3 regions of the Delftia sp. ZNC0008 genome follow, and region 1 is predicted to be linked to each of the others. Evidence: predicted binding sites of a transcription regulator. Region 1 holds the regulator's gene; each other region holds the start of a gene.
What was found. Region 1 encodes LexA, which represses DNA repair genes until DNA is damaged. Its sites were predicted from a motif close to ACTGTATNNNNATACAGT; they were not measured.

Region 2: imuA (translesion DNA synthesis-associated protein ImuA) is a predicted target of LexA. The motif match lies at 7,237-7,254, and genes of this name have one in related genera.
Region 3: recA (recombinase RecA) is a predicted target of LexA. The motif match lies at 8,885-8,902, and genes of this name have one in related genera.

What each region holds. Positions count from the first base shown of each region.
Region 1 is NZ_JTKZ01000445.1:2,012-12,608, reverse strand. It holds gene L995_RS14760 (ExbD/TolR family protein) at 1-238, shown strand, start outside; gene lpxK (tetraacyldisaccharide 4'-kinase) at 252-1,268, shown strand; gene L995_RS14750 (Trm112 family protein) at 1,333-1,515, shown strand; gene kdsB (3-deoxy-manno-octulosonate cytidylyltransferase) at 1,569-2,363, shown strand; gene adk (adenylate kinase) at 2,620-3,276, shown strand; gene L995_RS14735 (asparaginase) at 3,371-4,378, opposite strand; gene lexA (transcriptional repressor LexA) at 4,477-5,151, shown strand; gene L995_RS14725 (hypothetical protein) at 5,314-5,721, shown strand; gene L995_RS14720 (MFS transporter) at 5,805-6,986, opposite strand; gene L995_RS14715 (AraC family transcriptional regulator) at 7,128-8,009, shown strand; gene L995_RS14710 (sigma-70 family RNA polymerase sigma factor) at 8,167-8,643, shown strand; gene L995_RS14705 (FecR domain-containing protein) at 8,648-9,625, shown strand; gene L995_RS14700 (AAA family ATPase) at 9,683-10,234, opposite strand; gene crcB (fluoride efflux transporter CrcB) at 10,413-10,597, opposite strand, start outside.
Region 2 is NZ_JTKZ01000068.1:38,714-49,310, forward strand. It holds gene L995_RS02305 (D-2-hydroxyacid dehydrogenase) at 1-567, shown strand, start outside; gene L995_RS02310 (glycerate kinase type-2 family protein) at 574-1,881, shown strand; gene L995_RS02315 (error-prone DNA polymerase) at 2,053-5,172, opposite strand; gene L995_RS02320 (Y-family DNA polymerase) at 5,169-6,479, opposite strand; gene imuA (translesion DNA synthesis-associated protein ImuA) at 6,427-7,227, opposite strand; gene L995_RS02325 (DUF3606 domain-containing protein) at 7,582-7,770, shown strand; gene L995_RS32730 (HNH endonuclease) at 7,874-8,602, opposite strand; gene L995_RS31650 (AAA family ATPase) at 8,599-9,957, opposite strand; gene L995_RS02330 (UvrD-helicase domain-containing protein) at 10,333-10,597, opposite strand, start outside.
Region 3 is NZ_JTKZ01000862.1:28,083-38,679, forward strand. It holds gene L995_RS27755 (TerC family protein) at 1-641, opposite strand, end outside; gene sucD (succinate--CoA ligase subunit alpha) at 807-1,700, opposite strand; gene sucC (ADP-forming succinate--CoA ligase subunit beta) at 1,721-2,881, opposite strand; gene argC (N-acetyl-gamma-glutamyl-phosphate reductase) at 3,317-4,249, shown strand; gene L995_RS27775 (hypothetical protein) at 4,270-6,129, shown strand; gene yddG (aromatic amino acid DMT transporter YddG) at 6,152-7,072, shown strand; gene recX (recombination regulator RecX) at 7,069-7,548, opposite strand; gene recA (recombinase RecA) at 7,751-8,854, opposite strand; gene L995_RS27795 (MarR family winged helix-turn-helix transcriptional regulator) at 9,002-9,502, shown strand; gene L995_RS27800 (response regulator) at 9,603-10,277, shown strand; gene L995_RS27805 (sensor histidine kinase) at 10,373-10,597, shown strand, end outside.

The DNA of each region.
Region 1 (10,597 bases):
CATCGCAGCCGATGGCCGCTATGCCATCAACAAGACCGCCGTGGAAGACCGCAGCGTCACCGGCCTGACCCAGGCGCTGGCCGCAGCGGCCGTCGCCGGCAAGGACAGCGTGGTCATCATCAGCGCCGATGCCACTGCGCCGCACCAGTCCGTGGTATCGGTGATGGAAGCCTCGCGCCGCGCCGGACTGTCCCAGATCACCTTCGCCACGCAGACCTCGGCCAGCGCCGGGCGCTGAAGGCAAGGCCGCCATGCCCCGGACTGGTCCTGCCCCCGCAGCCCGGGGGCTTCGCGCGGCCTGGCGCCGCCGCGGTCCGCTGGCCTGCGCGCTCCTTCCCCTGTCCCTGCTGTACCGTGCCCTGCTGGCCCTGCATCGGCTGCCATATGCACTGGGCTTCAGGCGTGGGGGCCAGGCCGGCATTCCGGTCATCGTCGTCGGCAACGTGATTGCGGGCGGCGCCGGAAAGACCCCCGTCACGCTCGCCCTGGCCCGCCATCTGCGCGATGGCGGCTGGAGTCCCGGCATCGTCTCGCGCGGCTATGGTCGCAGCACGGACGACTGCCGCGAGGCCCGTCCTGACAGCGCCCCCGCCGACGTGGGTGACGAGCCCGCGCTGCTGGCGCGTGCCAGCGGCGTGCCGGTCTTCGTGGCCCGCAAGCGCATCGAGGCCGTCCAGGCCCTGCGCGCCCGCCACCCGCAGGTGGATGTGGTCATCAGCGACGACGGCCTGCAGCACCTGGCCCTGGCCCGCGACATCGAGCTGTGCGTCTTCAATGACGACGGCATCGGCAACGGCTGGCTGCTGCCGGCCGGCCCGCTGCGCGAGCCCTGGCCGCGCCCCGTCACCGCCGTGCTGCATGCAGGCGCAGCCCCCGACACCGACGCCCCCGCGTTTGCCATGCAGCGCCAGCTGTCCAGCGAAGCCGTCAATGCCCAAGGCGAGCGCATCGCACTGTCCTCCCTGCGTGCGCAGCCCGTGGAGGCCGTGGCGGCAGTGGCCCGGCCCGAAGGCTTTTTCTCCATGCTGACCCGCGAGCAAGGCCTGACGCTGGAGCATGTCCAGGCGCTGCCGGATCACTATAATTTTGAGAGCTTCCAGCGCCTGGGGCGCAACGAAGACCCGCTGGTCTGCACCGAAAAAGATGCCGTCAAGCTGTGGCGCACCCATCCCCAGGCCTGGGCGGTTGCGCTGCAATTGCAGCTGCCGGCGGATTTCTGGGCGCTGCTAGATGAGCGGCTGCAGGCACTGCGCCCCTGCCCCGCCTGACTATCATCTCCGTCTCGGCTGGCTGCCACGGCCCGCCCTTTCCCTTCAAAACACAGGATCCGCCATGGACGCCAAACTTCTCGAACTGCTGGTCTGCCCCGTCACCAAAGGCCCGCTGCGCTTTGACCGCGAGCACCAGGAACTGGTCTCGCGCAGCGCGCGCCTGGCCTACCCGGTGCGCGACGGCATTCCCGTGCTGCTGGAAACCGAGGCCCGCACGCTGGACGACGACGAGATCGAGGACTGATTTTTCCCATCATCTGCGCCGCCCCACGCCTTCGCCTCACTCCTGCACGCACCATGTCCTCCGCGCCCTTCACGGTTCTGATTCCCGCCCGCCTGTCTTCCAGCCGCCTGCCGGGCAAGCCCCTGGCCGACATTGCAGGGCTTCCCATGGTCGTGCGCGTGGCACAGCGCGCCAGCCGCAGCGGCGCCGCACGGTGCGTGGTCGCAGCTGATGACGAAAGCATCCTCGCCGCCTGTACCGCGCATGGCGTGGCGGCCGTGCTCACGCGCAACGACCATGCCAGCGGCAGCGACCGACTGGCCGAGGCCTGCGCGCTGCTGGATCTCGATGGCGATGACATCGTGGTCAATGTCCAGGGCGACGAGCCGCTGATCGCCCCCGAACTCATCGACGCCGTGGCCGCCCTGCTGCCCCGGCAACCTTCGGCCAGCATGGGAACGGTGGCGCATGCCATTGACAGCCTTGCCGACTTCGTCAACCCGAACGTGGTCAAGGTCGTCTGCGATGCCCAGGGCATGGCCCACTATTTCAGCCGTGCGCCCATTCCCTTCGCGCGCGAGCATGCGGACCAGGCATGGTGGGAGACGGCATCGGCAGCGTTGGGCCACCCCGGCTTCGCACCGCTGCGCCACATCGGCATCTACAGCTATCGCGCTGGCTTCCTGCGCAGCTTCCCCCAGCTTTCCCAGGCACCCACCGAGGCACTGGAGGCCCTGGAGCAGTTGCGTGCGCTGTGGCACGGCCACCGCATCGCCGTCCATGTCACACCCCATGCACCCGGCCCTGGCGTGGACACGCGCGAGGATCTGGAGCGGGTGCGCGCCCAGCTGTCCAACCCGCCGGCGTGAATCGGCCGGCCGCTGAAAACGCACAAATGGCGATGCCGGGCATCGCCATTTGCAGCAACACCGCCCATGCGGTTTTGTCGGACAGCAAAACGCAGGTTTTGGCGATTGCACAGGCGACAGTTTTGCCCCGTGCGTGTAAGCCAGTGTTGGCCCTGTGCGTGCTATCCTTGCCCGCGACAAAAATATGACGCATGGACTGTCCGCCCCGGTGGGCCGATCCGGCAGACAAGAATTTCTACTCTCCTCAAGGACTTCCATGAAACTGATTTTGTTGGGCGCACCCGGCGCCGGCAAAGGCACGCAAGCCGCTTTCATCTGCCAGAAGTACGGCATTCCCCAGATCTCCACCGGTGACATGCTGCGTGCCGCCGTCAAGGCCGGCACGCCCCTGGGCCAGCAGGCCAAGGCCGTGATGGACGCCGGCCAACTGGTCAGCGACGACCTGATCATCAATTTGGTCAAGGAGCGCATTGCCCAGCCCGATTGCGCCAACGGTTTCCTGTTCGACGGATTTCCCCGCACCATTCCCCAGGCCGACGCCATGAAGGCCGCCGGCGTGAAGCTGGACTACGTGCTCGAGATCGATGTGCCCTTCGATGCCATCATTGAGCGCATGAGCGGCCGCCGCTCCCACCCCGCTTCGGGCCGCACCTACCACGTCACGTTCAACCCGCCCAAGGTCGAAGGCCTGGACGACGTGACCGGCGAGCCGCTGGTGCAGCGCGAGGACGACAAGGAAGAAACGGTCAAGAAGCGCCTGGACGTCTACAGCAGCCAGACCCGCCCGCTGGTGGACTACTACCGCGCCTGGGCCGAGAAGGAAGCCGCAGCAGCCCCCAAGTACCGCGCCATCAGCGGCCTGGGCTCGGTGGAAGACATCACCCAGCGCGCCCTCGCAGCACTGGCTGAATGACGCAGGCCATGCGCCAGACCCCAGAAAAGCACCCGCCCGCCGGGTGCTTTTTTGTTGCCCGCCTGCATCTGAAGCGCCGGCGACGCCCGGAGGATCAGTCGCGCGGCTGCGCGGCCAGCGCCAGCATCATGGCAATCCGCGCCTTGGCCACGGGCAGTTGGACCAGATCGGCCTCTGCGGGGTCCGTGCCAAGCCCCGAGGCAACGGGCAGGCCTTCGGCGCAGCGCGTGCCCCGCCAGATCCAGACGCCTTTGTCGCGCGCACGCAGCAAGGCCGCTTCCATGCTTTCGTGAACGGTCGCATTGCCCGTGCCGGCCACCACGATGCCGCGCACGCCTGCGGCCACCAGCGCATCCACGCCGCAGGCACGCGCCAGGGCACTGCTGAACACCACCTCGACCCAGGGCAGCTCATCCAGCGCCAGCAGGTCAGACAGAGCGGGAGCGGAAGTCACCATCCGCGCAACGGGGGCAACCGGCGTGACCGGCGTGACCGGCGTGACCGGCGCATCATGCACCAGCCAGCGCACGCGCCCTTCCTCCACCAGGGCCTGCGGGCCACCTTCCATGGAGCGCATGGCCTGCAGTCGGTAAGGGTGGACTTTTTGCACCTGGGCCGCCGCATGTACTTCGCCGCCGGCCACCACCCACACACCGCTGCGCCCGCCGCTGGCGGCCACGGTCACGGCATCGCGCAGATTCTGCGGTCCGTCGGCCAGCAGGGCCGTGGCCGGGCGCATGGCGCAAGTGAGCACTATGGGCTTGGCGGCAGGCAGCAGGCTGTGCAGCAGCCAGGCCGTCTCTTCCAGCGTGTCCGTTCCATGCGTGATCACCACGGCGCGTGTGTCCGCATCCTCCAGCGCCTGCGTGCAGGCACGCAGCAACGCGCGCCACACGGGCCAGTCCATATCCTTGCTGTCCACCTGCGCGATCTGCTGCGTCTGCACAGGCCCCAGCGCCTGCTGCTCCAGATCCGGCACGGCATCGAGCAGCGACTGCACCGTGATCTGTCCGGCCTTGTATCCCACTGCCTGCGACTGCGAATCCGCCCGGCCGGCGATGGTGCCGCCCGTGCCAAGAATCACCAACTTTGACTGCCCCACTTGCACCTCTTGGAAAACTGGTTAAAAATACAGATACTGTATAAATCATCAGATGACTTCTCTGCCTGCCATCTGAATTCAAGGACCGGACGCACGCCATGCTCGACCATCCCAAGCTCACCGCCCGCCAGCAACAGATCCTGGACCTGATCCAGGCCGCCATCTCCCGCACGGGCGCGCCCCCCACCCGCGCGGAAATCGCCAACACGCTGGGCTTCAAGTCCGCCAACGCAGCAGAGGAACATCTGCAGGCCCTGGCCCGCAAAGGCGTGATCGAACTGGTCAGCGGCACCTCCCGCGGCATTCGCCTGCGTACCGACACCGTGCGCAACATCAATGCCGCACGCGGCACCAGCTTCGGGCTGCCGCTGTCGGCCCTGGCGCCGCTGATGCTGCCGCTGGTGGGCCGCGTTGCGGCGGGCTCGCCCATTCTCGCCCAGGAACATATCGACCAGACCTATTCCGTCGAACCCAGCCTGTTCCAGGTCCGCCCGGACTATCTGCTGCGCGTGCGCGGCATGTCCATGCGCGACGCGGGCATCATGGACGGCGATCTGCTGGCCGTGCAGTCCGCGCATGAAGCCCGCAACGGGCAGATCGTCGTGGCACGCCTGGGAGATGAAGTCACCGTCAAGCGCCTGCGCCGCACCACGCAGGGCGTGGAGCTCCTGCCGGAAAACCCCGATTACCCGGTGATCCGCGTCGCTCCCGAAGAGGCCTTTGCCATTGAAGGCCTGGCCGTGGGGCTGATCCGCAACAGCATGTCCATGTAAGCCGGACGGGCAGCCCTGCACGGGTTGCCCCCCCCTATTTCATGCACCGCCCAGGTGGTAGGCGCGAAGCCTTGCAGCTTCGCCCTGGGCGGAGCTTTGCCCGCAAACCGCAATCCTGCCTGTGTCCATGCCTCTTTGAAATACGCCAACAGGAGTCGTCACATGGGATTCGCTCTGCCAACACTGTCTTCTCTGTCCTTCCTGCGCCTGGCACAGGGCATTCGCCTGCCCGCCGCCGCCATGGAGCCCGCCATGCGCACCATCCAGCCCGAATCGCCTGTGCAATCCGAGCAGGCGACCATCCTGTCCTTCAGCAAGGCCCGCCGCCGCAGCCAGCAACGGCGCAGCAAGTCAGCACGGCTGCCAGAACACAGGGATGCGCAGCTGCTGCTGCCCCTGCAACCCGAACTGCCCTCCCTTCCGGCAGATCAGGCCCTGCCTTCGGGTCTGCGCATCATCCAGCGCTCGCCGCAGGAGCAGCCCGAATGCCTGTTCATCTCGGGCCGCATGGCCGATGTCTGTGCCGCCCTGGAACGCATGGAAGCGCACGGCGCGCAGACACCGGCCTGAGGTCGCCCTGAGACCAACCCGTCCACCCGGTCTGCGAGAGCCCGGGCCTGTCTCTTGCCTTGCCCAGCGGCAGGGGCTGCGCATCAGGCCCTGACAGCCGCCGGTGCAGCACTCCCCTCGCTGCGCCGATTGCGCATGCACCACGCCTGCGCCGCGGCAACGCACAGAATGCACAGCACGACGCTCAACGAAAAACGCAGTCCGCGCGCATCGGACAGCATGCCGAACAACGGCGCCACCATGCCGCCTATCGACATGGCCAGCCCCAGGGTCAGCCCGCTGGCCGTGGCCTGGTTGCGCGGCAGATAGTCCTGGGCCAGCGTGACCTGGGCGGCAAACGGAAGAAACATGCACACGCCCAGGGCCATGGTGCAGGCCAGCGCCATCCATGGCGTGGAGGCCAGGGCCAGGGCCGCCAGAGCAGGCAATGCCAGCAGGTAGCCGGCGCGGATGGCCTGCATGCGCCCCCGGCGATCTGCAAGCGTGCCCCCCAGCAAAGTGCCCACCGCCGCAGCGGCTGTGAATGAGGTCAGCGTGGCCGCTCCCATGAAGTCCGAGCCGCCCAGCTCGCGCGTCACGAACATGGGCAGGGTGGACAGCACCGTCACATAGGGAATCGACCAGCAGACGATGACCCCGCACAGCAGGAAGAAGGCGCGCCAGTGGTTGGCCGGCAATTCGCCCTGAGCCACGGCCGGGCGCCGGGTGGCGCAATGGTCCTTGGCTCCATCCCGCCAGGTACAGGCATACCAGAGCACCAGCATGGCCGCTGCAGGCAGGGCCAGCATCCAGCTGCGGTGCAAGGCGCCTGCGCCCACCACGGCCGCAGCCAGCATGGGAGCGAACGATGCCCCCGCCGTTCCGCCCACCGAAAATACGCTCATCGCCTTCTGCGAGCTGCCGCCCGCCATGCGGGCCGCCACCGTTGCGGACGGATGGTAGGCCGCGATCCCCAGGCCGCACAGCACGGCAGCCAACCAGCTGACCCAGTAGTCCGGGCTCATGCCCACCAGGGCCAGGCCCAGGGCGGCCACCACAAAGCCGGCCGGCACCATCCAGGGCCGTGGCGACCGGTCGGCATACAGGCCGAACAGCGGCTGGACCATGCTCGACAGGCCCGTGGCCGCCAGCATCAGGCCGCTGGCTTCCGTATAGCTGTAGCCGCGCTCCAGCACCATGAAGGGCAACAGCGCAGGAACCAGTCCCTGGTAGAGGTCGTTGATGGCATGCGTGCCCGTAAGCAGCCCCAGACGTGCGCGGTTCATGCCCTGCCTCCTGTCACGTCCGTCATTCTCGAAAGGGAAATCATCTCCATACCTGCCACTTTCCTGCGGATTGAAAGTGGGTCATCGTAGAAAGTGCATGATCTGCATTCCTGCTACGAAGCAACAACAATCGTCGAGAAAATGACAACCCGGCAAAGTGGCCCACTTTCCCATGCCCGCACCCGCGCCTGCCTGGATGACGTGCCTGCGGCCGCTCCATTGCCCCCGCACGGCGAGCACACGGCCCGCCCGGTCGTGGCCTTTGCCACAGACATGGCGGCCGGCGCGGCCATCGCACCGCATGCCCACCGCCGCGGCCAGCTGCTGCATGCCACCGAGGGAGTGATGCTGATCCGCGCGGATTCGGGCAGTTGGGTCGTCCCCCCGGGATGCGCCGTCTGGGTTCCACCACAGGCCCTGCACGCCATCCACATGGCCGCCGGCCCCGTGGCCATGCGCACCGTGTTCGTGGAGCCGGGGCTGCGGCCCGGCCTGTGGCAAGACTGCCGAGTGATGCAGGTCACGCCCCTGCTGCGCGAACTCGTGCTGGAGGCCATCGAGCTGCCCATGGACTACCCGCTGGGCGGCAGGGAGGAGCGTGTCATGCAGTTGATCCTCGACGAAATGGAGCGCGCCCGCGCCCTGTCCTTGCACGTGCCCATGCCCCGGCATGGCGCCCTGGCCGCCTGCTGCCGCAGCTTTGTGGACGACCCATCGCAGGACGCCGGCCTGGCCAGTTGGGCACAGCGGCTGCACATGCATCCCCGCACGCTGGCACGCCTGTTCCTGCGCGAGACCGGCATGAACTTCGGCGCATGGTGCCGCCAGGCCCGTCTTCTGCTCAGCCTGCCCCGGCTGGCCGCTGGCGCCTCGGTCCTGGAAGTGGCGCTCTCCCATGGATACGACAGTCCCAGCGCCTTCACTGCCGTCTTCCGGCGCAGCTTTGGCGCTCCGCCCAGCGCCTACCAGCGCAATCGCCCGGCGCAGGGCCGGCGTGGAAGTTCCGCCAGCATCTCCCTGTAGCGCACATGCAACAGAAAGATACCCAGTCCTCAGGAGTAAAGCTCGCGTGAAAGATAATTGATAAGCATTCTTATTATCTTTTGCAACCGAAACCGACACGTTGCCCACCTCGGCTTCTACGCCCGGCCTCCCCGCTTCTTTCGCACAAGCCCTCTCCGTGCACAGCCTCTACCAGAATCACCATCCCTGGCTGGAAAGCCTGCTGCGCAAGCGCCTGGGCAACCGTGACGATGCGGCCGACCTGGCCCAGGACACCTTCGTGCGCCTGCTGCGCTCGCCAGTGCCGCAGCAGGACATCCGCGAGCCCAGGCGCTACCTGGCCACCATCGCCCGCGGCCTGGTCACCGACTTGTTTCGCCGCCGCACGCTGGAGCAGTCCTATCTGGACTATCTTGCCCAGCTGCCGCAGTCGCTGGCGCCTTCGCCCGAGGAGCAGGCCATCGTCCAGCAGACCCTGCTCGACGTGGACCGCATGCTCCAGGGCCTTGCACCCAAGGTGCGCGAAGCCTTCGTCCTGTCCCATTTCGAGGAACTGAGCTACCCCGAGATCGCCGAGCGCCTGGGCGTGTCGCTGCGCACCGTCAGCAACTACCTGACCCGGGCGATGGAGCATTGCTGCCTGGTCCTGGCATAGCCACATGGGCGAGGGATCTTTGGAAAGCAACGACCGACGGGCCTTGCATGAGGCCGCTGCCTGGCACGTGAAACTGCGCGGCACCGCGGTGACGCCAAGCCTGCAGCAGGCATGGACGGACTGGCACGAGGCCGACCCCGCCCACCAGCGCGCCTGGCTGCGCGTGCAATCCGTCACCGCACAGCTGTCGCATCTGCCCGCACCCTTGGCGCGCCAGGCGCTGGGCCGCCGCTCCGACCCCAATCGCCGTTCTGCGGTGCGTGCTGTGGCCCTTGGCCTGGGCAGCGGTGCCACGGCCTGGCTCGCCTGGAAAGGCGCGCCGCTCGAGCACTGGCAGGCAGCTCATCGCACCGCCACTGGCGAGCGCCGCGACCTGACGCTGCCCGACGGCTCCCTGGTGGCCCTGGATACAGCCACCTCCGTGGACGTGGCTTTCGACGACCGCCAGCGCCTGCTGCGCCTTTACCGCGGCCGCATCCTCGTCGCCACCGGGCCAGACGCACTGGGCCGCCCCTTCAGTGTGCAAACCCTGCAAGGCCATGTACTGGCCCTGGGAACGCGCTTCACGGTCCATGTCGCGGACGACGGCCTGTGCCATGTCAACGTGCAGGAAAAGACCGTGCGCCTGCAGCCCCTGGACAGCGAAGCCACCTCCACCGAGCTGCAGGCCGGGCAACACGCCGCCTTCTCGGCCAGCGCCGCCCAGCCACCCGCGTCTGCCGATCCCTTTGCCGCCAGCTGGCACGAAGGCGGACTGATCGCGCTGGACATGCCGCTGGGCCAGCTGATCGACGCCCTCGCCCGCTACCGGCCCGGCTACCTGGGCTGCACGCCCGAGGTGGCAGGCCTGCGTGTCTCGGGCGCCTTTCCCGTGGACGACACCGATCGCGCCCTGGCCGCGCTCGTCAGCCGCTTCCCCTTGCAGTTGAGCACCCGTACACGCTATTGGGTGCAAGTGCAGGCACGGTCTGGCGGGGATTGAGTAGGCGATCGAGGAGGCGTTCCAGTGGGCGAGCCGGCGGCCGCACGGCCTTTGTGGTCAGGCCCGCACATACGGGTGATGCACCACGTCGAAGCCCTCCTGTGCGCAAGGCGCGACAAAGTAGCCGGTGATCAGGTCGAACTGCTCATCGCTGGCCTGAAAGGGATGATCCCCCGCCGCATTGCGCGCACGCAGGCGCTGCTTGCAGACCTCATCGGGCACATCCAGGAAATGCAGGCGGTGGGAGGCACCCACCCTCTCGAACACGCTGCGCGCCCAACCTCTGCCTTCCAGCGTGTTGGCAGGAAAGTCCAGCACCACTGAAACGCCGGCATCCAGCAGCGCCTGCACATGTGCCCCCATCAATCCCTTGAGCCGCGCGCTGCAGCGCACATAGTCGGCCACCGACTGCATCTCGCCAGGATACAAACCGGCCAGCCAGGAATCCTCGCTGACCAGCACCGTGCCGGGCTGCGCCGCCAGTTGCCGTGCCAGCGTCGACTTGCCCGAGCCGATCTTGCCGCAGACCATGTGCAGCGTGGCCGGCCGCGCAGTACGGGAATCGGCCTGGGCGTCGTCCGCATGGCGGGACGGTTCGAGAACCTGCATATCCATCTCCTGAAAGGCTTGTGAAAACCCTGGAGGCGGAATGAAAAAACCCGCCTCTTCTGGGCGGGTTGCATGGCGCTGAAGGCCTCTGGCTAACCCACCATCCAATGGATGGTGCGAATAATCTGCGATGCGTTCAGGCGGGCCATGGCGCACAGCATAGCGCAATCAGGGCGCCTCAATGGGCCACCATCCGAACCAGCCCTAGCCCCGCAAACAGCGCGGCAACGCCCAGCACCAGCGAACCCAGCGCATACAGCACGGAAGCGAGCCAGTCGCCGCGCTCGTACAGCATGCCGATCTCCAGTGCGTAGGTCGAAAACGTGGTGAAGCCGCCCAGAATGCCCGTGGTGATGAACAGCC
Region 2 (10,597 bases), on a different contig from region 1:
GAGTCTGGGCAGTTCTGCTACTTCGACCACCCCATTCGCGACCTTGCCGGCTCGACGCTCGGCGTCATCGGCGATGGCGTTCTGGGCAGCGCTGTTGCCACCATCGGCCGCGCGCTGGGCATGAAAGTCCTAGTCTCCGCATTCAAGGGTCGTTCGGACATGGGCGCTCTGTACACCCCGTTCGAGAAGGTGCTCGCAGAGTCCGACATCATCACGCTGCACTGCCCGCTAACAGTGCAAACACGCAACATGATTGGCAAGGCGGAATTCGAGCTCATGCAGCGCAAGCCGCTGCTTATCAACACCGCACGCGGTGGCCTCGTCGATGAAGCAGCACTGGCAGATGCCCTGCGTTCGGGTCTTCTCGGCGGCGCAGGCTTTGATGTGGTCTCCCAGGAGCCACCGCCGGCAGACCACCCCTTCATGTCACTGCTCGACCTGCCCAACTTCATTCTGACGCCGCATGTTGCGTGGGCCTCTCAGGAAGCCATTCAAGGCCTCGCCGACCAGCTCATCGACAACATCGAAGCTTTCGTACAAGGCATGCCAGTCAACGTGGTGAACTGACCGCCGATGGACTCGAACCTGAATCCTCGTGAGCTGCTCGAGCGGCTCTACTACGCTGCGGTCCGGCGCGCGCAACCGTCCGAGACGCTCAAAGACTTCCTGCCTGCACCGCCCAAGGGACGCACCTTGGTTCTCGGGGCAGGCAAGGCAGCTGGAGCAATGGCCTATGCAATGGAGGCCACCTGGCCTTCGGACGCCCCGATGAGCGGGCTTGTGGTCACACGCTACCGCCACACGCCCCCGCGGCCGCAAGGCTTGTCCGACCGTATTGAAGTCATTGAGGCATCCCACCCTGTTCCGGACCAAGCTAGCTACGAGGCTGCCGTTCGGATGCTTGCATTGACCGACGGGTTGACCGAAGACGACCAGGTGGTCTGCCTCATGTCCGGAGGCGGCTCAGCCCTGCTGACCTTGCCCATCGAGGGAATGGACCTGGCAGAGAAGCAGCGCATCAATCAGGCCTTGCTGGAATGCGGCGCGGACATCCGTGAAATCAACTGCGTACGCAAACACATCTCGCGCATCAAAGGCGGCCTCCTTGCCACCGCGTGCCACCCCGCGCGAGTTATCACGCTGGCAATCAGCGATGTGCCTGGTGACGATGTATCGGTGATTGCCAGCGGCCCCACCGTTGGGGACGCATCCACCTGCGCTGATGCGTTGGTCGTCCTGGAAAAGTACGACATCTCGGTACCTGACGCAGTGCGCGAAGCGCTTGAGGCTGGCAGGCTGGAAACCCCCAAGCTCAATGACCCTCGGTTTTCCAAAAACGAAGTGCGGCTGATAGCCACGCCCCAACAAGCGCTTGGCGCAGCAGCCGTAGAGGCGAAACGGCTGGGCCTCGATGTGCGAATCCTTGGAGACGACATCGAAGGTGAGTCCCGCGTCGTTGGTATGGAGCACGCAGCAATGGCTCGGGCTTTCATGAAGAACTCAAGCGCCAATCGCACTCCACTGTTGCTGCTATCGGGCGGTGAGACCACCGTCACGGTCAACATGAGCGTCAAAGAAGGACCCCGTGGTCGCGGTGGCAGAGCTGGTGAGTTCTGCCTGGGTCTGGTGGCTGGCCTGCGTGAAGAAGCCAACGTGTGGGCATTGGCTGCGGATACGGACGGCATCGATGGAGTCGAGGGCAATGCAGGCGCCTTCGTGTGCCCTGACACCCTCGCTCGGGCCCGTGACGCCAAGCTGTCGTTGAGCGACTTCCTGGAGCGCAATGATTCCTACGGATATTTCTCCGAGCTCAGCGACCTGTTCGTAACCGGCCCGACCCACACGAATGTGAATGACTTCCGAGCCATTCTGATTCTCTGAAAGAAGGGCCCCATAGGCCCTTTCTTTTGTGTTATCGCAATGACCGGCTCGCTTAGGTCGTGAGCACCACCGCTCCCTCAGAGTGCCCCGCCTCCAGTGCTCGGTGCGCTTGCGCGGCATCTGCCCATGCAAAACGTTTCGCGACCGGCAGCAGCCACTCAGCACATGCTGTTAATGGAAGTCGCGGGAAGTCGTGGACAGCCCACCCAGAATGTGCGACAGGTCTTTGAGCTTGAAGGCAATGAGGTTCTTCACGTCGCCCTCGCGTTGCCACCGCCCATACACCGCGAGCAGCTTTGAGCGCAACACTTCGGGGCGATGCCGCTCTTTGAGGTGAGGCCAGACGATGACTTGCACATTGCCGGTCTCATCTTCAAGCGAGATGAACACCGTCCCCTTTGCTGTCTCGGGCTGCTGACGGACCGTGACGATGCCGGCGTAGCGAACCATCTGTCCTGCACGTACCCGGTCAAGGTCCGAGGCCCGGGCCAAGCGATGCTTTTCGAGTTCGGGCCTCAACAGCAGCATCGGATGGCTGCGCAGCGTGAGACCGACGGTGTTGTAGTCGTGGACGACCTCTTCGCCTTCAAGGGCAGCGGGCAGTTCAAGGAAGTCTTCATCGACCGGGGCGCCCTGCAGGAGCTCGGGTGCGCGTCGCAACGCCGAAGCTTGCCAAACCTGTTGGCGACGATGGCCAGAGAGGCTTCGCAGTGCATCAGCGCCCGCAAGCAACTTCATCTCGTGCTGCTCCAGCTTCGCCCTGTGAGCCAAGTCCTCTGGGTCATCGAACGGACCATGCGCGCGCTCCGCCATGATGCGCCCAGCCGATGCTTCCTTGAAGCCATCTATTAGGCGAATGCCCAGACGCACAGCGGGAGGGTCCGGAAGGTCCTCAAGGGTGCAGTCCCAGTCGCTGTACATCACGTCCACCGCACGCACCTCCACGTCGTGCCGCTGAGCATCTTGCACAAGCTGTGATGGCGAATAGAAACCCAACGGCTGGGAGTTGAGAAGAGCTGCGAGGAACTCGGCAGGATGATGCTTTTTAAGCCAGCAACTGGCGTAGACAAGCAGCGCGAAACTGGCCGCGTGGCTTTCAGGGAAGCCGTACTCAGAGAAGCCTTTGATTTGTTCAAAAATCTGGTGCGCGAAGGCGCGCTCGTACCCGCGTGACGTCATACCTGTGACTATCTTGTCGTAGTACTGCTGGAGCCCGCCCTTACGCTTCCATGCAGCCATTGACCTTCGCAGTTGGTCTGCTTCGCCCGCAGTGAAGCCTGCAGCCAGGATTGCCACTTGCATGACTTGCTCCTGAAAAATGGGAACCCCAAGGGTCCGACCAAGCGCTTCTTTCAGCGCTTCGCTGGGGTACTCCACAGGCTCCTTCCCCTGACGCCTGTTCAAGTACGGATGCACCATGTTCCCTTGTATCGGGCCTGGCCGCACTATCGCGACTTCGATGACGAGGTCGTAGAAGCACTGCGGCTTGAGCCTGGGCAGCATCGACATCTGAGCCCGGGACTCGATTTGGAATACGCCCACCGTGTCTGCCCGCGAAATCATCTGGTACGTCGCGCGGTCCTCCGCAGGGATGTCCTGCATGGAGAAAGCGTAGCCTTTTCGCATGCTGACGAACTCGAGGGAGCGCCGTATAGCGGACAGCATCCCCAACGCCAGCACATCCACTTTCAGCAATCCCAGCGCATCGAGGTCATCCTTGTCCCATTCGCAGATGGTCCTGTCTTCCATCGATGCGTTTTCGATGGGCACGAGCCGCTTGAGGGGCCCTTTCGTGAGCACAAAGCCGCCAGGGTGCTGACTCATGTGCCGAGGCATTCCGATGAGCTGGGAAGTCAGCTTCATCAGCTGCTGCACCACGAGTTTGGAAGGGTCCAGGCCGGACTCCGCAACACGCTGCTCCAGTACCTCGCTGCCATCCCACCAAGCCAAGTTTGACGCCAGCGCCTCCAGTTGCTCGAGCGGGATGCCCAGAGCCTTACCAACATCCTTGAAGGCCATCTTCGCCCGGTACTTGATGACGACTGCGGTCAGGGCGGCTCGGTCTCTTCCGTACTTTCGATACAGGTACTGAATAACCTCTTCACGCCTTTGGTGCTCGAAATCGACGTCTATGTCCGGTGGCTCATTTCGTTCGCGGGAGATGAAGCGTTCGAAGAGGACGCTCATCCGAGCAGGGTCCACTTCCGTCACGCCTATGCAGTAGCAGACCACGCTGTTTGCAGCGCTCCCGCGGCCTTGGCACAAGATGCCCTGAGACTGTGCGAAACGTACGATGTCTGCCACAGTCAGAAAGTAGTGCTCGTAGTTCAACTCGCATATGAGCTCGAGCTCATGTTCTATCTGGGCTTGGACCTTCGCGGGCATGCCACCTGGCCAACGGCGGCCGGCGCCGTCGTATGTGAGTTGCCGCAGGTAACTTGCAGGGGTCTGCCCCTCCGGCACCACCTCCGAGGGGTACTGGTATCGCAGCTCATCGAGCGAAAAGGTGCAGCGCTCTGCAACGCGTAATGTCTCGTTGAGCAAGTCTTCCGGGAAGCGCTGTGCCAGCAAAACACGGCTGCGCATGTGCTGCTCACTGTTGAGCTCGAGGTCAAGGCCACAGTCAGTGAGCGGGCGTCCGACCCGAGTCGCTGTCATCACATCGTGGAGCATCTTGCGGGACCGAAGATGCATTCGGACGTCTCCCGACGCGACCAGCGGAATCGCGGTCAGCTCGCTCACCAAACGCATGCGGTACAGCCACATCTCGTCATCCAGCACACGCTGCATCTCTACAGCGAGCCAGCACCGACCGATGAAGCTGTTGAGCAGCCATCGTGCAATGGTCTCCAACTGGGCGTCGGTCGATTCGCGGGCCGGCGAAACCAGGACCACGCAGTCTGCCAGTGCCGAAGGCTCAATGGCGTCCAGTTCGAGCCGGTAGGTGCCCTTCTCTGCTGAGCGTCTCAAGCTTGTGATGAACTCGCAAACGTTGCCGTATCCCTCGATGTTGCGCGCTATGACGACCAAGGTGAAGGGTGCATCACACACAACCTGAAACTGGCTGCCGTGCAGCACCTTCAAGTCATGCTCTTTGCTGGCCACATGGGCCCGAACGGCACCGGCCATCGAACATTCATCGCACACCGCAATCGCGCTGTAGCCAAGGGCCTTGGCCCTCTTCACAAGCTCTTCCGGCCAGCTTGCTCCCTTGAGGAACGAAAAATTGCTGAGAGCCCGCAGCTCTGCATACGCCGGGATGCCCGCGCGCGTATCGATGCTGTTGCTCATGCGAAAGCTCCATGGAGGTACCACGCGGTCTGGTCCCCGGCCAGCCGCTGCTGAAAGACCCAGAGCACGCCGCAATGTGGACTTTGAGCCACCCAGTAATCGCGAGCGACATTGCCTGTGTATTCCTCCCCGCCGTTATCAAGCCTCTGCCACCACCCGCCTTCGACCCGGTGCGGCCCGGCAAGCAGCTGCAGCACGCCTTGGTACATCGGCTTGTCCCCGCGCATCGACAAGCGCAATGGTTCTGACAGGATGAAGCTGGGCTGCGGGAAGCGGCTGCTGCGTGCACGTTTCCTGGGAAGTGGCTCGGGAGCGGGCTGCCACTGTGCCATCCACTCCAGCCGGTGGTCTTCCACAACGACAGGACGTACGACCTTCTCCGCGCCAAGCCGCGCGGCGACTCGCTCGAGCACCAGTGTGAGAGATTCACCGGACTGGACCGGGTCGGGCAGTAACGACCGGCTGAGCTCTTCCAAAGGATGCACATCCAAGGCTTCCAGCTCAAGGTCGCCCGCGGGGGCAGCGAGCTCAACTTTTGCGAGGTGCTCAGCAAGCAGGCGACATAGATGCTCCACATCGCGCATGGGCTCTGCAGTTCGCACAGTCAGTTCGCCGCCGTCTCCAGCGTCGCGTGCTCGCATGGCATCGTGGACCCAGCGCAGACAGAACGAGGTCGTACCCGCATTTCTGGCAGCAAGCCATCCGCACATTTGAAGCATCAGTCGGCGGGTCCCGAACAAAAGCGCCGGAGCGGAATCGACACGAGACATGAGTTCAAGACGGGCTTTGAAAACCTCCGGTGCTTCAACCCAGTTGTGGGCTTCCGGGCGCAACCCATACGCCTGGTCTAGCGCTGTCAGAAGCTGCTTGTCGAAACGCCGGCTTATCCCGCCCCGTGGCAATGCCCTGACATCGCCAAGCGTTCGGCAGCCCAATTGCGTCAACGTTGTCAGGTGCGGCTTCACCGCAGCCAATGTCTCCATCGGCAGTGGGTCCAGAAGGGTCGTCAGCGCGCCCTTGATGCCGTTTTCATGCCCACCCCGAGCACATGCCAATGCGGCCAGACTGGTGGAGGACCAAGCTATCTGCTCAACCCCCAACGCGGGAACCTCTGCAACGATGCGGTCTCGTAGGGCCCGCTTGCCACCGAACAACCGAACGCTCGCTTCCAGCTCGACGACTACCGCGTTCTCAACAATGGCTGTGCGCGGCGAAAACTGCAGCGCATACATCGAGAGTCCACGCAGTTGGTCATCAAGCGGCGACGTGTGCGGGCCGGAAGGCAGTAGCAGGGCGACCCACAACATGGGGAACCTCTGGAGTGATGAGTGAACTCGGGCGGCGCAATCTTGGGGTCAGGACCGATGCAAGTCCACCTGGCACAGATGCAAGCACCAGGGAGTGTTCCTGCTGCGGCCCCCGTCGCTTCAGGATTTGTACGTTCAGTTCCCAGTCCAGACCAGCTGAAGCCTGTACGCGTAGTGGTGCAGCAGATGACTCGTGCTGAGCGACCTCAGGGCGGCACAAGAAAACTGGCGCTTCGCAGCCCTGAGAGCACACCTGGAGTCGACGCAGCTGGTCGGGTCGGGCTTTCGGCAGCCACGCAATGATGGCGCCCGCAGAGTTGGACTTGATGAGCTGTTCGGTGGCCCAAAGCCTCTCAGACGGGACATCAGCCTTAATCCACACCAGCTGCCTGTCGTTCAGACCCATATGGGTCAGACCAGGGAGGTGTGGGTTGCGCGGCGGTCCGATGACAACGACCTGGCCACCTGCTTCGATGATGGGGCGCAAACCTGGTGCAAGCAACCGCCACTCAACAACTGAAGGCTGGGCCGTCAGCACCTCGGTGACCGAGCGGCGCGGCCACCCACTACCGGGTAGCTCCTTGTCCAACTCGGGCCACCCGGAAGACACCGTCTCCACAATCTGCGAACCCAGCTCGTTGCCGCACCAGACTACCTGGGAGAGGCCGGAAGACTGGACGAACGCGCGCAGGGGCGCAGCATTGCGGCCAGCAGCATCGTGTTGAGCGTAGTTCGGTAGGGTGGACATGGCTGGGAACCTGTTTTTTTATACAGTACCACGAAGCGCGCACCAGTGTCTGCAAGGAAGACGTCACATCCACCACCGTTACATCTCAGGACTTTATTAGCGTCAAGCCTGTATCTAATCTAAGAAAATCTCCCCATAACACGCCAAACAGGCGTCAAGAACCAGCTGTATGAGCTGGCATACCACTGGGGCTCTGTGCTAGTGCTACCCTGTTTTTGAAACGTCACTGCCCCTAGGAAAGCACATGTCGGAACAGGCTGGCAGCCGCTATGGGGCCACACTGGCCTTGCCCTGGGCGAATGAGACCGACCATCGACTCCAGCGGGGCATTGGCCCCTGTACTAGGAGAGCGATATGTCTGACGACAAGACCAAGACCGGCGGTCAAGACCGCACGCGCATCGATGTGAACGAAGACTACGAACTGCGCGACTGGTCCAAGAAATTCAACGTGACCCCGGAGCAGTTGAAGGCCGCGGTGAAAGCAGTTGGCACGAGTTCCGCTGCAGTCGAACAGCATCTGAAGCAATCCCATACACAATGAATCGATGTAGTGGAACGTTTGTAGCTCGTGCCTAATAACCATGGATGCGTCGAGCGCTACCGGATAAATCCAACGCCGTATGGATGTGCTGCCATAAAAGGGATTATGTCGTCGCAGCTTCTCTTCGACGAATGAGCACCTTGGCCACCGCCTTATAGACATCTGCAGCTCGATGCGTGGAAAGCTCTGCAGCTGCACCTACCAGCAAGGAAAGCCGCCCGCCACGTCGCCCCAACCGAGTCTGTAAGGCGCGCTCTTCAAGGACAGCCACATCATTAAGCTCGCAACCTGAAATCGTCCGCCGCCCCTGTGGAGTCAGGCCTGTGAAGACCCAGCCCCTCTTCAAAATGATGTGTTGCGAATATTGATGAAAGTGTGGGCTGACCCATCGGAAGCTGGAGGGGGTAACCGGAAACCCGGAGCCCGGTGGCAGCTGACCGTGTAAGGCAGGAACGTGACGTGCGCCTGCTCCGAGTGAAATTGAGTATATCTTTTTGTAGGTCTTATTAAATCTCTTGAAATTTTTTTCTTTGTTTGAATTGCATGTCCCGCAAGATAGAGCAAGATTTCTAATTTCGAATGTGAACTCTGGATAAATCTTCTTCTCAAGAAAATGCTCCAGGTGATTTGCGTAGTCATCGTATAAAGCGCGACGACAAAAACAACAAACCCCACCTTGGATATCAAAAAGTGATTTTTTCAAACCGTCCTTGAACTTCTTGATGATAGCTTTTCCTACACCGCTATCCCAATCGAGTCCCGCAAGAAGGGCTGCGGACGTACCATCAGGGTAATTGGGTGTCGGGGAGATTATCTGAAAAACCATATTCATTCAACCACCTCTTTCCCAATTAATGCATCGATAACCTCAATCATCGGGTCGTCCATAGTTAATGCTCTGCGAATATCTAGCAATTCAGGAACTAGCGCTAGGAAATTCTTATTATCAAAATCACCTCGCTCTACAAAAGAAATGGCTCGTTGAACTGTATCCACCACCACCTTGTTGCGACTAGAGCCGACGCCAAACTGCCTAAGTAGCAGTTCATCTGCAGAGGCCCCATAATGGACGATGGAAGTCTTTGCAGATTCAGGGGTGATGTCAACTACTGAACTCAGGTCAGGTGCCGAACCCACAATTAGAGGAGAATGTGTACTAATAATGACATGACCGTTGGAAGACATAACTTTCGAGCAGACTTCGAAAACAGCACTCATTAGGTCCCTCTGCCATTGAGGATGAAGATTATTTTCTGGCTCATCAAATAAAAGAACTGTATCCTCACTCACCCCAAAACCCACAGCCAATATACTCGAGTACATATTGTACTCACCAGAGCTAAGCTCAAACAATGAAAAGGAATCCCCACCCCTGATACTATGAACTTCGACCTCCCTAAGTTTTATTATCCCAATAAGCAAACCAAGGCGTATAGCACTCACTGAAAGCATCTCTGAAGCCGGACCAGTATCTTTCAAATTTACAGAGATATTCCTGTAACGCACCCGCCCCTCAATATATTCCTGGAGTTCTTGTATATCGGCTTCAGAAAATTCCTTCAGAATCCATCTTGCCATAGATTGAGAAAATCTAACACCCACATGCGCCCTAGCGCTTTCGCGACTATTGCTCCGAGAAATTAATTCAATAGAATCTTTAATATCGAAAATATCTTTAGATGGAAATTTAAAACCAAAGGTACACTTTACCTCAGGAAAAATTCCCGCATGAGCATGCGCTTGTTTGAAGAATCCCCAGCCAAACCTTTCCATTTTTTCAGATGCAAAAGCAAGGGCCAGCACTGTCTCCATAGGCGCCTTGCGACTGAGAAGGTTGTTCATTACGCGCTGCCCAACATACGTATAGTTTGGCACGTCGAAATTATTTCGACCACGACCAGGTCTTTCTCGTTGAGGGAACCTATCTGCCGTAGACCCAGAAATGCATAGCAGATGCGGTGAAGGTGCAGGAGTAAGTAGGTGAATATTATTTTCAGCATTAAACTCCTCAGGTGATATCAAATAATTAGCAATATGCCGTAATAACGTACTTTTTTGCGAACCATTGTGCCCCGTCACTACCGTAACCGCAGGTTTGCAAGCACCTTCCAGTCCATGCTCAAGCAGCCTTACCTTCCGGTAATCCTCATTCAAGCCACGAAACCCAACTTTAAGAACAACAGCCATTGAAGATTCCTTTAAAAAAATATACAGGCACATAACTGGCCTCGCGGCGATTCACAACGACTCTTTAATTTAAGCCGAACCTCTCTAGGAGGGTTACATAGTTCTTTTTCATTTCCACTTTCAGCGGAGAATATCTGATGGCATTTTGAAGTTAATGCTGGCTCGCCCGTCAATGCACTGCAACACCTTCTTCAGAATCATCACACCTGAAAGCAACTAAACAACGAGCCGTCGAACATGCGCCCCGATGAGGCTCCTGCATGACCTGCTCCCATGCATGACATGCATCTCAAATGCGACGACAGGCCTCTAACGACCTTTACCGAGCCACCCTGGAGGCTGCTATAGCTCGAGAAAAAATGCAGAGAACTAAGGCTACGGAATCTCGACCACCTCCTCCGGAGCAAACCATCCATTCGTACGAAGGTGCGAAAGTGCAGCAGCCGGGTTATGGGACCAGAGAACCAGAGCCAGAGACTCCTCTGCGCGGCTACAAGTCACATAAAGAAGGCGCAGTGTCCGGTCAATGGTTGTTTCGACCCCGTTGCCAGCGTTAGCTCGGTCAGTTGCGCTGAGCGCCAATCCACCAAGAATCTTGTCGTAGTAAAAGAGCGTGCCTCCGGCCATCTTGTCATCCATC
Region 3 (10,597 bases), on a different contig from region 1:
ATGCCCACGACCAGCACGGCGCCGGCTGCGGCCGCCACATAGTGCAGCCAGGGGTGGCTGATGGCGTAGCCGTGCAGCAGGCGGTCGTTGACGATGGTTTCTCCGCCGACCCAGCCGATCAGGGCGGCGCCCAGCGTGATGATGACGGGGAAGCGCTCCATGAGCTTGATCATCAGCGTGGAGCCGAAGATCACCAGCGGGATGCTGATGGCCAGGCCCAGGATCAGCAGGACCATGTTGCCCTGCGCAGTGGCGGCCACGGCGATCACGTTGTCCAGGCTCATCACCAGGTCGGCGATCAGGATGGTGCGGATGGCGACCATCATGCTGCCATGGCCCTTGGATTCGCCTTCATCATCTTCTTCGCCGGTCAGCAGCTGCAGGCCGATCCACAGCAGCAGGCAGCCGCCCACGATCTGCAGGAACGACAGCTCCAGCAGCTTTGCCGCGACCACGGTCAGGATGATCCGCAGCACCACGGCGGCGCCGGAGCCGAACATGACGGCTTTCTTTTGCTGTGCGGGAGGCAGCGAGCGTGCTGCGAGGGCGATGACGACGGCGTTGTCGCCAGACAGGATGATGTTGATCCAGACGATCTTCAACAGGCCGATCCAGAAATCGGCGCTTTGCAGGTATTCCATGGTTTCTCCGCTGTTATGAGTTGAAAAGCGCCAGGGCAGTAGCCTCTGGCGCTTTTTCTTTTTTGGAGTCGTCAGTGTAGGGCGGACTTGCCGCCTTACCGATTCGTAATTCTGCGTAATTTCTTCCTGGGGCGAACCCTGGATGTCACGCAGAACCGGTGCCGCTTAGATCAGGCCCTTGAGCAGGCGGCCCATTTCGGAGGGATTGCGGGTGATGACGAAACCGCACTCTTCCATGATGGCCAGCTTGGCGTCGGCCGTGTCGGCGCCGCCGGAGATCAGCGCGCCGGCGTGGCCCATGCGCTTGCCGGGAGGGGCGGTGACACCAGCGATGAAGCCGACGATGGGCTTTTTCATGTTGTCCTTGCACCAGCGGGCAGCTTCGGCTTCGTCGGGACCGCCGATTTCGCCGATCATGATGACGGCGTCGGTGTCGGGATCGTCGTTGAAGGCCTTCATCACGTCGATGTGCTTGAGGCCGTTGATCGGGTCACCGCCGATGCCTACGGCCGACGACTGGCCAATGCCCAGTTCGGTCAGCTGAGCCACGGCTTCGTAGGTCAGCGTGCCGGAGCGGCTGACCACGCCGACGCGGCCCTTCTTGTGGATGTGGCCGGGCATGATGCCGATCTTGATCTCGTCGGGCGTGATCAGGCCGGGGCAGTTGGGGCCCAGCAGCAGGGTGCGCTTGCCGCCTGCAGCTTCCTTGGCGCGCATCTTGTTGCGCACTTCCAGCATGTCACGGACGGGGATGCCTTCGGTGATGCAGATGGCCAGGTCCAGGTCGGCTTCCACGGCTTCCCAGATCGCGGCGGCAGCGCCTGCGGGGGGAACGTAGATCACGGAGACCGTGGCGCCCGTGCCTTGTGCGGCTTCCTTGACGGAGGCGTAGATTGGCACGTCGAAGATCTTTTCGCCGGCCTTCTTGGGGTTCACACCGGCCACGAAGCAGTTCTTGCCGTTCGCGTACTCGATGCATTTTTCCGTGTGGAACTGGCCCGTCTTGCCCGTGATGCCTTGGGTGATGACCTTGGTGTCTTTATTGATGTAGATAGACATGGTGTGTTCTCCGGGCCTGCTTACTTGACGGCTTCGACGATCTTCGTGGCCGCTTCGGCCATGGTGTCGGCGCTGATGATGGGCAGGCCGGACTCGGCCAGCATCTTCTTGCCCAGTTCTTCGTTCGTGCCCTTCATGCGCACGACCAGGGGCACTTGCAGGTTCACGGCCTTGCAGGCAGTGATCACGCCGGTGGCGATGGTGTCGCACTTCATGATGCCGCCGAAGATGTTGACCAGAATGCCTTCGACCTTGGGGTTCTTCAGCATGATCTTGAAGGCTTCGGTGACCTTCTCGGGGGTGGCGCCGCCGCCCACGTCCAGGAAGTTGGCCGGCTCGCCGCCGAACAGCTTGATGGTGTCCATGGTGGCCATGGCCAGGCCGGCACCGTTGACCAGGCAGCCGATGTTGCCGTCCAGCGAGATGTAGGCCAGATCGAACTTGGAGGCTTCGACTTCGGCGGGATCTTCTTCGTCCAGGTCGCGCAGTGCCACGATTTCGGGCAGGCGGAACAGGGCGTTGGCGTCGAAGTTGAACTTGGCGTCCAGGGCAATGACATTGCCCTTGCTGTCACGGTTCAGGGGGTTGATCTCGACCAGCGAGGCATCCGTGTCCATGTAGCACTTGTAGAGCTTCTGGCAGATGTCGATGAACTGGGCAGTGGAGTCGGCAGGCATGCCGATGCCCTTGGCCAGCTCTTCGCCCTGGGCCTGGGTCAGACCGACCAGGGGATCGACGAAGATGGTGATGATCTTCTCGGGCGTGGAGTGGGCCACTTCCTCGATGTCCATGCCGCCTTCGCTCGAAGCGATGAAGGCCACCTTCTGCGTGGCGCGGTCGGTCACGCACGACAGGTAGTATTCCTTCTGGATGTCGGCGCCGTCTTCGATGTACAGGCGGCGGACCTTCTGGCCTTCGGGGCCGGTCTGGTGCGTTACCAGCTGCATGCCCAGGATCTGGCCAGCCAGTGCCTTGACGTCGTCGATGCTCTTGGCAACCTTCACGCCGCCGCCCTTGCCGCGACCACCAGCGTGGATCTGGGCCTTCACGACCCACACGGGGCCGCCGAGCTTCTGGGCGGCCTCGACGGCCTCTTGCACTGTGAACGCAGGGATACCGCGAGGTACAGGCACACCAAACTGACGCAAGATGTCCTTGCCTTGGTATTCATGAATCTTCATGATGTCTCTCTCAAACAAATAGGGGGGGATTGACCCGGTAGCCCTGGGGTGCTGCCTCAAGGCGGAGTGACCTGGCAATCGCCGAATGTACCATGCTGCACTGCGCCATCCGACACGCCCCCATGCGCAGAATCCACAATTTCCTGCGGGCCAAGCAGCATGCCAGGAACTGTGCAATGCATTGATATGTCAGGGAAAAGACGGTTTCCCGACATTTCCTCCAGACGCCACAGCTCTTTTGTCTTATAGAGGATCTGCAGGCGGCCCTGCCCGCCGTTTGTAACAGGCGCATGTCAGCGGCCCTGGATCGCCGCTGCCAACCGTTTTGCGACAACGGGCGCAGGGGGACCCGGTTTCGGTGAGAATCCGCAGCTGGAACGCGGCAATGGTGCCGCAGCGGCTCCAGGAGGGCCGCGCAGCAGGAGAAATACAGCGATGGCAAAAGTCTTTATCGATGGCGAAGCAGGCACGACAGGGCTGCAGATCCGTGAGCGTCTGGTCGATCTGTCCGGCGTGGAGCTGGTCAGCATTGCGCCCGAGCTGCGAAAGGATCCTGCTGCCAAGCGTGCGCTGATCGCCGGCGTGGACCTGGTCATCCTGTGCCTGCATGACGACGCTGCGCGCGAAACCGTGGCCATGGTCGACGCCATCGAGGCCGAGACCGGCCGCGCCATCAAGATCATCGATGCCTCCACCGCCCACCGCGTGGCGCCGGGCTGGGTCTACGGCTTTCCCGAGCTGCGCAAGGGCCAGCTGGAAGCCGTCAAGGCTGCCACGCGCGTGGCCAACCCCGGCTGCTATGCCACGGGCGCCATCGCACTGCTGCACCCGCTGGTGGCGGCAGGCCTCATTCCAGCCGACTACCCGCTGAGCCTGCCCTCGGTGTCCGGCTACTCGGGCGGCGGCCGCAGCATGATCGAAGCCTACGAGGCCGGCACGGCCGCGCCTTACGAGGCCTATGCGCTGGGCCTGTCGCACAAGCACATTCCCGAAATCCTGCACTACACGGGCATGACGCGCCGCCCGGTCTTCATTCCTGCCGTGGGCAATTTCCGCCAGGGCATGCTGGTGCAACTGCCCCTGCATCTGGACCTGCTGCCGGGCGCGCCCAAGGCCGCCGATCTGCACGATGCGCTGGCCGCCCACTACGCGGCGACCAACACGCCCGAGCAATGGGTGTCGGTGCTGCCGCCCACCGAAGACATGAAGCTGGCTGCCGATACGCTGACCGACACGAACAAGCTGGAGCTGCGTGTGTTCGCCAATGAGCAGTACCGCCAGGCCGTGCTGATCGCCCGTCTGGACAACCTGGGCAAGGGCGCCAGCGGCGCCGCCGTGCAGAACCTGCAGATCATGCTGGGCCTGTGAGGCCCCCCGCGCCCCCGTCCTTGCCGGGCCGGCGCGGTCCGGTCTGGGGCCATGTACTGGCCCTGGCCGTGCTGTGTCTGCTGATCGTTGTGTTCGCCTGGAAGCTGCGGCCGGCATTGCCTTCCTCATCGCGCCTGCTGCTGAGTCCGCTGCTGGGCAATATGGAAGCCTGCCTGGTGCAGGACGGGCTGCGCGAGGATTTTCCCAAGGAATTCCAGCAGGTGCCTGCCAGTTGCCTGGGCCCTCAGGGCTCGGCCGCGGAAATGGTGAAAGCCACGCTGCAGCGCTTGGGCCGGCCGCAGGGCGAGGGGCTGGAGCTGGGCTATACGCTCAGCGTGCCTCTGCTGCGCTATGTGCAGTGGAACGGCCGGGCCTGGGAAGTCCGGGGCGAGGCGCTGGACCGCGTGGTGCGCACGGTGGCGCAGGCGCAGCGGCCCGTGGTGCTCTACCTGTTCGCCACGCATTTCGAGGTGCACTCCCAGGCCGAGGAGCGCCTGGCCGCCGATCCCGCCAATCTGGCCTGGACGCCCAAGGGACCGCTGCCGCTGGACACCTATCTGGGCGCGCGCATCTTCCCGTGGTCGGTTGCGCGGCAGGACAATGAAATCACGCGCGTGCGCAAGCTGGTGGTTGATGCCCTGGCCGAGCGCATGTGCGCTGCGGGCGATGCCGCCATGCATCCGCTGCGTGCGCTCACCGTGCTGGGCGAGACGCACCAGCTGTTCCCGGGTTTCGAGGCCGGCATGGGGTTCGCGGCCGAAGGCTATGCGGTCACCGACTACAGCCCTGCATCCGTGGCGGGCTTCCATGCATTCCTGCGCCAGCGCTATGGCGACATTGCGCGGCTCAATGCCCATCTGAAGTCGGAGTTCGCCAGCTTCGATGCGGTGGAGCCTCCGTCGCGCAACATCCGCAGCGAGCCGCTGCAGAACTTCTTCCAGCACATCGACAGCTATGCGGCTGGCACGGTCCCGGTGTCCGGCTGGGTCCACTCGCCCGACGCGAAGCTGCAAAAGCAACTGGCCGTGGCCGTCTTCGTGGACGGGCGCCCCTACTCGCACGCCCCCGTGCACATGCACCGCCAGGATGTGGCCCAGGCCAAGCCTGATTTCCTCACGCCCGATGTGGGCTGGCGTGCCGACATCCGCTATCCGGCGCTGGGCGAGGGCCTGCACCGCATCGACGTGGTGCTGCAGGCCGGCGGGCGCAGCCTGGGCCTGCTGGCCACGCGCCAGATCGCCGTGATGGACCGCCACCAGGGCGAGCCCAGGCCCCATGCCGCCGAGGCCTTGCCTGACTTCGGCAAGCTGCCCGATGGTGTGGAGTTCTGGGTGGACAGCCCGCAGGACCGGCTGGCGCTGTTCTACAACCCGCTGGTGACGGACTGGAACGATTTTCGCGAGCAGCAGGTGGCCGACTATATCCAGGGCTTTTCCGAGCACATCGGGCACGGCTGCCTGGGCCGGGTGCCTCGCTTTGCCCACCAGCTCAACCCCCATGCGAATCCGAGCTGGGACGCCAGCCGCTACGCCGTGGAGCGCAGCCTGCAACGCATGCCGGGGCTGTCCCTGGGTGTCAGCCTGTATGGCGAAGACACCTATGGGCCGCTGGTCGGCCAGATGCTGCGCCGCTATGGCCACACGGCCTATGGCGTGACGGAGTTCCATCCGCTGGTGGCACTGTCGCCGCAGCGGCTGGAGAAAGTGCTGACCATGCACCGCCGCCAGGGCGCGCGCTTCCTGTCCTTCTTCATGGAGGCGCGTCCCGAGGACGCGACCGGCACGCAGTCCAGCAACGAGTTCTCCTTCGATGCGGACAACCGCGCGCACGGCTCGGACGCGCTTTACCGCTCGCTGCGCCAGGTGCTGCAGCCGCACTGACCTGCCGCGCGCAGCCTTTCCCATGTCTTCAGCGCACAGCAGTTCCCCTGCAGCCGCAGGCCGGGCCACCGCCATCGGCCTGCTGGCCGTGGTGTGCTGGAGCTGCACCGTGGGCCTGATGCGCTCGGTGGCCGAGCCGCTGGGCGCCGTGGGCGGTGCTGCCATGCTCTATACGGTCAGCGCCTTGTGCGTGGCCGCCGTGCGCGGCCTGCCCAGGCCGTCGCAGTGGCGGGCCATGCATCCGGCCTACTTCTGGGGCTGCGGCCTGCTGTTTGCGGTCTATGAAATCTGTCTGTCGCTGGCGATCGGTCTGGCGCAGGACCGCGCCCAGGCACTGGAGCTGGGGCTGATCAATTACCTGTGGCCCAGCCTGACCATCGTCTTGGCGGTGCTGCTGCGCCAGCAGCATGCGCGCTGGTGGCTGTGGCCCGGCGTGCTGCTGTGCCTGTGGGGTCTGACGCGCGTGCTGGGCGGCGAGTCCCTGCAGATGCATGACATGGCAGACCACATGCTGGCCAATCCGCTGGCCTATGGACTCGCCTTTGGCGCGGCCCTGCTGTGGCCCTGCTATTCGCTGGCTGCTCGGCGCTGGGGTGGGGGGCACAATGCCGTGGGGTTGTTCCTGATCTGGACTGCGCTGGCGCTGTGGATCAAGTGGCTGTGGCTGGGTGGCGAAGGCGGCATGCACTGGTCAGGCACCGTGGTGCTGCAGCTGCTGGGCGTGGGCGGGCTCACGGCCATGGGCTACAGCTGCTGGGAGCACGGCATACAGCACGGGCATCTGGCCGTGATGGCGGCGGCCTCGTACTTCACGCCCGTGTTCTCTGCCTTGCTGGCCAGTGCCTGGCTGCAGGTGCAGCCGGGCTGGGGCTTCTGGCAGGGCGTGGCGCTGGTGACCGTGGGGTCGCTGGTGTGCTGGGGCGCAACCCGGCGCGTGGATTAGTTGCCTTCGTCTGCAGCTCCGTCATCCCAGTCTTCGCTGCGCCCGCGCAGCACCTTGCTCGCTATTTCTCCGCCAAAGCCGCGCGCGGCCAGAAAGCGCATCTGCTTGAGGCGTTCCTGCGGGGTGGCCGGCGGTGAGCCGAAGCGCTGGCGCCATACGGCATGGGCGCGCTGCAGTTCGGTGGCGCGCAATTGTTCTGCGGCGGCGCGCACCAGGCCATCGTCCAGCCCCTTGCTGCGCAGCTCCTGCACCACGCGCGATGTGCCAAAGCGCGCGGCCTTGCGATGCAGCACGGACTCGGCCACGCGCTCGGCGCTGATGAAGCCGCGCTGCTCCAGCGCGTCGAGCATGGCGCCCAGGTCCTCGCCTTCCTCCACATGGGGGGCGAGCTTGCGTTCCAGCTCCAGCCGTGAATGTTCGCGCTGGCCCAGCAGCTTGAGCGCCCGGCCCTTGAGCGACAGCTTGGCGAATCCCATGCGGCAATGTCTCCTGAATCATCCCGAATAAAAAAGGCCCCCACGCTCCCCTTGCTGCGCAAGGTCCGCTGCCTCCCAAGGGGGCCGCTTTTTTGCCTTGGGGCGTCCCGGCGATAAAAAAGGCGCAGACGTGAGCCTGCGCCAAGATGGCAAACACAGTGTGTGCAGGCGCGGCGGCGCCTGCTGTGAGGGGTCTGGGCGCTCAGGCTTCGATCACGCCGTCCTTGTCGGCCTTGGCCTTGGCGCCCTTGGCGGCCTTGGCTTCGGGGGCATCGCCGCCGGCCGTGGGCAGCAGGGCAATGCCCAGGCTGTCGCGCACCTTGTTCTCGATCTCCACGGCCAGGCCGCTGTTCTCGCGCAGGAATTCGCGGGCGTTGTCGCGACCCTGGCCGATCTTTTCGCCGTTGTAGGCGTACCAGGCCCCCGACTTGTCGAGGATCTTGGCGTTGACGCCCATGTCCAGGATTTCACCTTCGCGCGAGATGCCTTCGCCGAAGAGGATGTCGAACTCGGCGGTCTTGAACGGGGGCGAGACCTTGTTCTTGACGACCTTGACCTTGGTTTCGTTGCCGATGGCTTCGTCGCCCTTCTTGATGGTGCCGGTGCGGCGGATGTCCAGGCGGACCGAGGCGTAGAACTTCAGCGCATTGCCGCCCGTGGTGGTTTCGGGGCTGCCGAACATCACGCCGATCTTCATGCGGATCTGGTTGATGAAGATGACCATGCAATTGGTCTTCTTGATGGTGGAGGTCAGCTTGCGCAGCGCCTGGCTCATCAGGCGGGCCTGCAGGCCGGGCAGCTGGTCGCCCATCTCGCCTTCGATTTCGGCGCGCGGTGTCAGTGCGGCCACCGAGTCCACGACGATCATGTCCACGGCGCCCGAGCGCACCAGGCTGTCCACGATTTCCAGGGCCTGCTCGCCGGTGTCGGGCTGGCTGATCAGCACTTCGTTGAGGTTCACGCCCAGCTTCTGGGCATAGCTGGTGTCCAGCGCGTGTTCTGCGTCGATGAAGGCGCAGGTGCCACCCTGCTTTTGCATTTCGGCGATGACCTGCAGCGTCAGCGTGGTCTTGCCCGAGGATTCAGGGCCGTAGATCTCGATCACGCGGCCACGGGGCAGGCCGCCCACACCCAGGGCGATGTCCAGGCCCAGCGAGCCGGTGGAGACGACCTGGATGTCCTGGATGGCTTCGCCTTCACCCAGGCGCATGATCGTGCCCTTGCCGAACTGCTTTTCGATCTGGGCGAGTGCGGCCTGCAGGGCCTTGGCTTTTTCACTGTTGGCGGTGGTGACGGCGGTGTTCATGCGGACTCCTGGGTTGGGTATGGATTCAGCTCTGTATTTGCATTCAGGCTGGATGCTTGAACAGTAGTTTATGGGCTTGCTGTCTTGATTTGTTGGTGTTTTTAGTCAGTTTTCCTGACTTGTTGGATTTGCCTCCACAATGCATCCATGAGTGAGCTTTCCCCCGTCACGCCGCCCGCCGACGCCTGGCGCCAGACCCACCTGGGCCGGTTGCTGGGCCATGCCATGCGGCGGTTCGACGCGCGTGTGCTGCAGCTCATGGCGCGCGATGTGGAGGTGCCGCTGGCACTGTCCAACCTCGCTGCGCGCGACAAGGTGGGGGCGGCCCATATCCACATCACGCGGCATCTGTCGCTGGCTGGCGACCGGCTGACGGACCTGGCAGAGCGCGCAGGCATGACCAAGCAGTCCATGGGCGACCTGGTGGCCCAGTGCGAGGCCTGGGGCCTGGTCACGCGCGAGAGCGACGAGCGCGATGCGCGCGCGCGCCGCATCCGCTTCACGCCAGCGGGCCTGGCCTGGCTGCAGGCTTTCCATGACGCCGTCTCCCAGGCCGAGGCCGAATTCCGCGAGGAAGTCGGCGACGACATCGCCACCGTGGTGGCGCTGGGGCTGGAGGCCTACGCGGGCGGCGGCTCACTCGGGTAAGGTCCCTGCCCGCACTGCGGGGCGCATCCTAGAATCCTGGGAATTAAAGGCGCGCATTTCCAACTCCCAGAGCGCGCCTGCATTACAGGAGACATCCCCCATGCGCATTCTGATTGCCGAAGACGACCAGGTCCTGGCCGATGGCCTGCTGCGCAGCCTGCGCGGCTCGGGCGCCGTGGTCAGCCATGTGGCCAATGGCAGCGAGGCCGACACCGCGCTGATGACCAGCAGCGAATTCGATTTGCTGATCCTGGACCTGGGCCTGCCCAAGATGCACGGTCTCGAAGTGCTCAAGAAGCTGCGCGGCCGCGGCGATGCGCTGCCGGTGCTCATCCTCACGGCGGCCGACAGCGTGGAAGAGCGCGTGCAGGGGCTGGACTACGGTGCCGACGACTACATGGCCAAGCCGTTTGCGCTGTCCGAGCTGGAGGCGCGCGTGCGCGCCCTCACGCGGCGCGGTATGGGCGGCGCCAGCAGCACCATCAAGCACGGCCCGCTGGTCTACGACCAGGCCGGCCGCGTGGCCACCATCGACGGCAAGATGGTCGAGCTGTCGGCGCGCGAGCTGGGCCTGCTGGAAGTGCTGCTGCAGCGGGCCGGCCGGCTGGTCAGCAAGGACCAGTTGGTCGAGCGCCTGTGCGAGTGGGGCGACGAAGTCAGCAACAACGCCATCGAGGTCTACATCCACCGGCTGCGCAAGAAGATAGAGCGCGGCCCCATCCGTATCGCCACCGTGCGCGGCCTGGGCTACTGCCTTGAGAAGATCGCGTCCTGAGGCCGCAGCCGTGGCTGTCAGGCCCGGGTTGGCTTGCCTGCGCATAGTGGTGGTTGCCGCGGGGCCGTGAACCCGTCGTAAGGGGCTGCCCGCCGATGAAAATCTTCCAGCGTGAACAGCGCTCCCTGTTCGGCGAGATCCTTGACTGGATGCTCACGCCGCTGCTGCTGCTGTGGCCCGTGAGCCTGGCGCTGACCTGGCTGGTGGCCCAGGGCCTGGCCAACAAACCCTTCGACCGCGCGCTGGAATACAACGCCCAGGCGCTGGCCCAGCTGGTGATGGTGCAGCACGGCAAGGTGCTGTTCAACCTGCCGCAGTCG